Regions from separate parts of the Chromohalobacter canadensis genome, predicted to be linked through region 2. Evidence: predicted binding sites of a transcription regulator. Region 2 holds the regulator's gene; the other holds the start of a gene.
The links. Region 2 encodes sigma-54, which starts transcription at its own class of promoters, with help from an activator protein. Its sites were predicted from a motif close to TGGCACNNNNNTTGCTNT; they were not measured.

Region 1 (3,414 bases), 1.2 Mb from region 2:
GAACGCCGATCTCGGACAACGACTCACGGACGTCGTCGAGCTTGAACGGCTTGATGATGGCGGTCACCAGTTTCATCTTCTTTCTCCTCGCATCGTATATGCGGGTGGCGCATACCACCCTCGATTATGCCCAACGATCATGCTTTCAAGCATACACCGCTGGTCGCGGGATTAAAAAAAGGCCCCCCGAAGGGGGCCAGGGGAGCACGCCAGCTCACTCGGTACTCCAACAAGGTTTACGTCTTGTTGGAGGCAAACTCGGGGTAGGCTTCCAGGCCACATTCGGCCAGGTCGACCCCTTCGTATTCTTCCTCTTCGCTGACCCGGACACCCATCGCAGCCTTGATGATCAGCCATACGATCAAGCTGGCGATGAAGCACCACAGGAAGATGGCGAGGGCGCCGATGATCTGTACACCGAAGGAGGCACTGGCATTGGTGATAGGCACTGCCAATACACCCCACAGACCCACCACGCCGTGCGCGGAGATGGCACCGACCGGGTCGTCGATCTTCAGTTTATCCAGCGCCACGATGGAGAGGACGACCAGCAACCCGCCGACAGCACCGATGAGGGTGGCGCCCAAGCCGCTGGGCGACAGCGGATCGGCGGTGATCGCGACGAGACCAGCGATTGCGCCGTTGAGCGCCATGGTCAGATCAGCCTTGCGGAACCAGATCTTGGCGAGAATCAGCGCGGCGATTACGCCCCCGGCAGCCGCGGCATTGGTATTGACCAGCACCTGCGCCATGTTATTGGCGGAGTCGATGTTGGAGACCATCAACTCGCTGCCGCCATTGAAGCCGAACCAGCCCATCCACAGAATGAAGGTACCTAGCGTCGCCAGCGGCAGATTGGCACCGGGAATGGCATAGATCGCGCCGTTCTTGCCGTACTTGCCCTTGCGCGGCCCGAGTACCAGCACCCCAGCCAATGCGGCCGATGCCCCCGCCATATGCACGATGCCGGAACCGGCATAGTCGGAGAAGCCCAGCTCGGAGAGCCAGCCGCCGCCCCAGGTCCAATAGCCGGACGTCGGATAGATGATCCCGGTCATCACCACGGCAAAAGCCAGAAACGCCCAGAGTTTCATGCGTTCAGCCACGGCCCCGGAGACGATCGACATGGCGGTTGCGACGAATACCACCTGGAAGAAGAAGTCGGCACGGTTGGAATAATAGATATCCCCGTTGCTGCCCATTACCTGATCGACGGAGTTCTCGCCGCCCAGCAGGAAGCCCAGACTCGGCAGGAAGCCGCCAGCGCCACTGGAATACATCAAGTGGTAGCTGAACAGCAGATACATGGTGCAAGAGATGGCGAACAACACCACGTTCTTGGTCAGGATTTCCGCCGTGTTCTTGGAGCGGACCAGGCCCGCTTCGAGCATGGCGAAGCCGGCGGCCATCCACATGACCAGCACACCGGCGATCAAGAAATAGAAGGTGTCGAGCGCGTACGATAGCTGCGTAATATCTTCAGTCATTTATTGTGTCTCCCTTCAGCCCTTGCCTTAAACGGCGTCGGCTCCGCGTTCACCGGTACGGATACGAATGACGTCTTCGAGTGGCGTGACGAATAGTTTGCCGTCGCCGATCTTGCCGCTGTTCGCGGCATTGCTGATCGCCTCCAGCACGCTTTCCAGTCGGTCTTCCTCCACAGCGATTTCTATTTTTACCTTGGGAAGGAAGTCCACGACGTATTCGGCGCCGCGGTAGAGTTCCGTGTGACCCTTTTGGCGCCCAAAGCCTTTCACTTCTGTGACGGTGATACCTTGGACACCGTTATCGGCCAGCGCCTCGCGGACATCGTCCAGCTTGAAAGGTTTGATGATGGCGGTAATGAGCTTCATGCCAGTTCTCCCGTTGTCGGCTTTCGCCTCTCGGGACGTACGCAGAAGCCATGCCATATTGGCTGTGTGCCATTAAAAACAGCTGGTTACGGGAAGGTGTGAAAACGTCGCTGCGTGTAGTGCCCAAATGTGGATCGCCCTTCGCCATATCTTGGTGCGTGGCGCTATCGGGGCTGCACCAACATGGCGCATGCGTATTTCATCGGCCTTGCGTATGCTGTGTCGAGATGGAAACGTTCAATCCGAGGGAACTCTCATGGCGACACAAGACCTCTTCTCACGTCTCGCTCAGCAAGTCGGCGACCGGCTCCAGGATGCCTCGCACGCGCCGGAAGACATCCAGCGCAGCGTTCAGGGTGTGATGCGCGGCGCCTTCGACCGCATGGAACTGGTCTCGCGTGAAGACTTCGACATCTTGATGGAAGTGCTGCAGCGCACGCGCTCGCGTGTCGAATCTCTCGAGGCGCAGGTCGCGGCATTGGAAGCGGCACTGGACGTGGGCCAGAGCACCCCGGTGGCCGCCGCCGAAGGCGCCGAGCCGGTGACCGAGAACGATGCCAAGGACGACGCCGACGAGTCGAGCGCGTCCGACACCTCCCGCAAGAACTGAGCGCCGCTCGATAACGGATGCCGTCTCGGCCGGTCGAGACGGCATCGCGCCTGTGCCTCTTGCTTGCCGATAGTTCCTGTCGCCGCCTTCCACGGCGCGTGCGTTACCGCAGTCAATCAATTAGTGTATACGCATATATTGATATGACCGGGAGGAGGCTGCATGGCGCTTGCCATCATCAACACGCGTGCCGGCTTGGGGCTGGAGGCGCCGAATGTGCTGGTCGAAGTGCATCTCACCAACGGCCTTCCGGGATTGGCGATCGTCGGACTGCCCGAGGCGGCCGTCAAAGAGAGCCGCGAGCGGGTGCGCAGCGCCCTGATCAACGCCGGTTTCGATTTCCCTACGCGGCGCATCACGCTCAATCTCGCCCCGGCGGATCTCCCCAAGGAGGGCGGACGCTTCGACCTGCCCATTGCGCTGGGCATCCTGGTGGCCTCGGGGCAGATTCCCGGCGAGGCCGTGGCAGGGCTTGAGTGTCTGGGGGAGTTGGCGCTGGATGGCAAGTTGCGCCCCGTGCGCGGGGTATTGCCGGCGGCCCTGGAAGCGCGCCGTGCCGGGCGTGCCTTACTCCTGCCCGAGAGCAACGCCGATGAAGCGGCGTTGGCCGGTGATCTGGCCGTTCTTCCTGCCGCCGATCTACCGCAGGTCGTTGCGCACTTGCTCAAGCAAGCGCCGATCACTCCGCACCAACTTGGTGAGCGGCCTGCACCGCGCTTGGCCGAGCCCGATCTCGCCGAGGTGCGTGGCCAGCACCAAGCCCGGCGGGCGTTGGAAGTCGCCGCCAGCGGTGGCCATAATCTTTTGTTCGCTGGACCGCCCGGCACGGGCAAGACCATGCTCGCCAGTCGATTACCCGGGATTTTGCCGCCACTCCAAGAAGATGAAGCGTTGGAAGTGGCCGCCGTACGCTCGGTATGCGGCCTGCCGATTCTCGAACGCTGGGGGCAG
Region 2 (3,414 bases):
AATCAGACGTCCGAAGACTTCCTGGCTATCGAGGCTCGGGGTATTCTGTGCGATAAAGGTGCTGAAAAATTCCAGCACGCGCTTCTTGCTCCCCCCGGCAACGCCGAAGAGTGCGCGCTCGGGGGGTAGGATGCTTTCCAATATCATGGCGAATTAACGGGCACCGGCGCCCTGAGCGCGTGCCTGCACCTTTTCCTTGTGTTTGACGAGCTGACGGTCGAGCTTGTCGGTTAGGGCGTCGATAGCGGCGTACATGTCGTCGCTTTGTGTATCGGCGTGCAGGTCCGCGCCTGCGGCATGAAGCGTGCATGCAGCCAGGTGACGTTCCTTCTCGATGGATAACGTGACCTGGACGGTGGTGATGTTGTCATAGTGGCGTTCCAGACGCGCGAGCTTTTCATTGACGTAGTCGCGTAGAGCATCGGTCAGTTCGATGTGATGACCGGTGATATTGGCTTGCATGGCACGCTCCTATTCCATCGGTTGGCACTTCGATTGTAACCCTTTTTAGAGCGCTGCATAGCCCTAGACAAGCGCTGGATAACGAAGGCCGCGGCGAGTCTACGCAGCGTGGCCGACACGTGCAATCCGCCCACGTTCAGGTGAGTCGCTTGCGCTCGCTGGAGGAGGGGATGCCCAACGCTTCGCGGTACTTGGCGACGGTGCGTCGTGCGACCGGAATACCGTCCTGGGCCAGCAGGTCGACGAGCTTGCTATCGGATAGAGGCTTGCGTGGCGGCTCGTCGCCGATCAATTTCTTCAAGCGTGCACGAATCGCGGTGCTGGAATGGGCGTCGGTTTCGCCTTGCCCCCCGACATGGCTGGAAAAGAAATACTTGAGTTCAAAGACGCCGCGCGGGGTATGGATGAATTTCTGCGTGGTCACGCGGGAGATAGTCGACTCGTGCATGTCTACCGCCCCGGCGATATCCGCCAGGATCAACGGTTTCATGGCTTCCTCGCCGCGTTCGAGGAAATCGAGCTGGCGCGCCATGATCTCCTGGCCCACGCGCAGCAAGGTATCGTTACGGCTCGAAAGGCTCTTGAGCAGCCATTTGGCTTCTTGCAGGTGCTGCTTGAGGAAGGTGTTATCGTCGCTCTTGTCGGCACGCTTGATGAGCGCGGCGTAATCCGGCTGGATGCGCACGCGGGGCAAGGCTTCGGGATTGAGCTCAATGCGCCATTCCTGTCGGATCCGCCGTGCGACGAGATCGGGGATGACATAATCGTTGCTGCTATCCTCGAAGGCGAGGCCGGGGCGCGGATCGAGCGACCGGATGAGGGTAATGACGTGATCGAGTTCTTCCTCGTCGAGGCGCAAACGTCGCTTGAGCAATTTACGGTCGTTGCCGGCGAGAGATTCGAGGAACTGGCGTACTAACCGCTTGGCCTGGGTTAGCAGCGGCATGTTTTCAGGGAGGGCGCCGAGCTGTAGCAACAGGCACTCGCGTAGATCGCGGGCGCCGACTCCGGTGGGATCGAACTGCTGTACACGCATCATGACGTGTTCGACATCGCCCACCTTGAGCCCCGAAAGGCCTTGGCCGCGCAAACCGTCGACAAGCTCGTCGAGGGGCAGGGTGAGGTAGCCGTCGGCCCCCATGGCATCGATCAGGCTTTCGGCAATATCACGTTCGCGCGGTGTCATATCGGCCATGGCGAGTTGCCAGGCCAGATGGTCGTGAAGACTGGTATGCGCCGTATTTCGCTCTATATCAGGGCCTTCCTCGCTGCCTCCGCCTCCCGTCAGTGAGGGGCCTGTGTCCTGGTAGGTATCACTCCATTCGCTATCCAGCGACAAGTTCTCGGGGATGTCGTTCGTCCAGTCATCCTCCTCCTGCGTCTCGCTGACCTCGCGTTCTTCGAAGTCGTCTTCGAGCTCCAGCATGGGGTTGGAATCCAAGGCTTGCTGGATCTCCTGTCGCAAATCCAGCGTAGAAAGCTGCAAGAGCTGAATGGCTTGCTGTAACTGGGGCGTCATCGTCAGCTGTGTGCCGACGCGAAGCTGCAAGGTGGGTTTCATGGACATGGAAAATCGATCATCGCTTCCTGAAACGGTGCCCGTACGTTATCTCGCGACGACGCTACTTGCAAGAATGGAAGCAACAATCATGCCATTTATATAAGCACGCGGCGGTTCCAGTAGTTTGCGTTTACAATCGAAACTCATGGCCGAGATAGACGTCGCGTACTTTCTGGTTGGCGAGTATGGCCTCGGCATGTCCTTCGGCGATGATCTGACCGTCGCCGACGATATAGGCGTTGTCACAGATATCCAGGGTTTCACGTACGTTGTGGTCGGTGATCAAGACGCCAATATCACGATCACGCAATTGCCGGATGATGCTCTTGATCTCGCCAACGGAGATTGGGTCGACTCCGGCGAAGGGTTCGTCGAGGAGGATGAAGGCGGGTTCGGTGGCCAGGGCGCGGGCGATTTCCACGCGACGACGTTCGCCCCCGGACAGGCTCATGCCGGGGTTGTCACGAATATGGGTGACGTGAAACTCCTCAAGGAGGCGTTCGAGTTGCGCCTTGCGTGCAGCCTTGTCGAGATCGCGGCGCGTCTCGAGAATCGCCATGATGTTGTCGGCGACCGAAAGCTTGCGAAAGATCGAGGCTTCCTGGGGAAGATAACCGATACCGGCGCGGGCGCGTTCGTGCATGGCGGAATGCGAGAGGTTGCGTTCGTCGATGTGCACGCTGCCGGCATCGGCGCCTACCAGCCCGACAATCATGTAGAACGAGGTGGTCTTGCCGGCGCCATTAGGGCCGAGCAGGCCGACAATGCTGCCCTGACGTATGGTCAGGCTGATGTCATGTACCACGCGGCGGCCTTTGTAGCTCTTGGCGAGGTTGGCGGCACTCAGGGTCTTCATGGGCGTCGGGTCCTACCTAACGGGGGGAGTGAATCACGAGGCACGTCACTACTCGCTGTCGCGGGGCGTTAGCGTCATGCGAACGCGCTGATCGCCATCGCCATCATCGGCGGAGCGAGCCTGAACCTGGCGGCGATCGAGGAAGTATTCGACATAGGCACCATTGAAGGTATCCCGGGCCTGGTGCAGCTCGGCATTGTCGATGAGCTCCACGCGACGCTCGGCGGCATGATAGATCACCGTATCGCCCCAGCCCTTGGCCACCGGTTCGTCCGGTGCCGGCTGTTGTTCGAGATAGGCGCGCTCGCCACCGCCGCCATGTGCGGTGACCGTGGAGACTTCACCCTGCGCGTCGCGTTCGATTTCCACGCGCGCGGCCGTCAGCTGCATGCTGCCTTGTTGCATGTCGACATCACCGGTGTAGACCGCGGTGCCGGCGTTGTCGTCGAGATCCAACTGCTCGGCGGCGATCTCGATAGGCTGGCTGGCATCGCTTTCCAGCGCTAGTGCTGCGTGGCTGGTGAGTCCCAGCGCG

Region 1: a site for sigma-54 is predicted at 1,892-1,909, ahead of SR908_RS07895 (P-II family nitrogen regulator). Genes of this name have one in related genera too.

Annotation. Positions count from the first base shown of each region.
Region 1 is NZ_CP140151.1:1,649,294-1,652,707, reverse strand. It holds gene glnK (P-II family nitrogen regulator) at 1-76, opposite strand, end outside; gene SR908_RS07900 (ammonium transporter) at 237-1,487, opposite strand; gene SR908_RS07895 (P-II family nitrogen regulator) at 1,515-1,853, opposite strand; gene SR908_RS07890 (accessory factor UbiK family protein) at 2,110-2,463, shown strand; gene SR908_RS07885 (YifB family Mg chelatase-like AAA ATPase) at 2,626-3,414, shown strand, end outside.
Region 2 is NZ_CP140151.1:408,595-412,008, reverse strand. It holds gene ptsN (PTS IIA-like nitrogen regulatory protein PtsN) at 1-147, opposite strand, end outside; gene hpf (ribosome hibernation-promoting factor, HPF/YfiA family) at 154-462, opposite strand; gene SR908_RS02040 (RNA polymerase factor sigma-54) at 599-2,029, opposite strand; gene lptB (LPS export ABC transporter ATP-binding protein) at 2,154-2,879, opposite strand; gene lptA (lipopolysaccharide transport periplasmic protein LptA) at 2,928-3,414, opposite strand, start outside.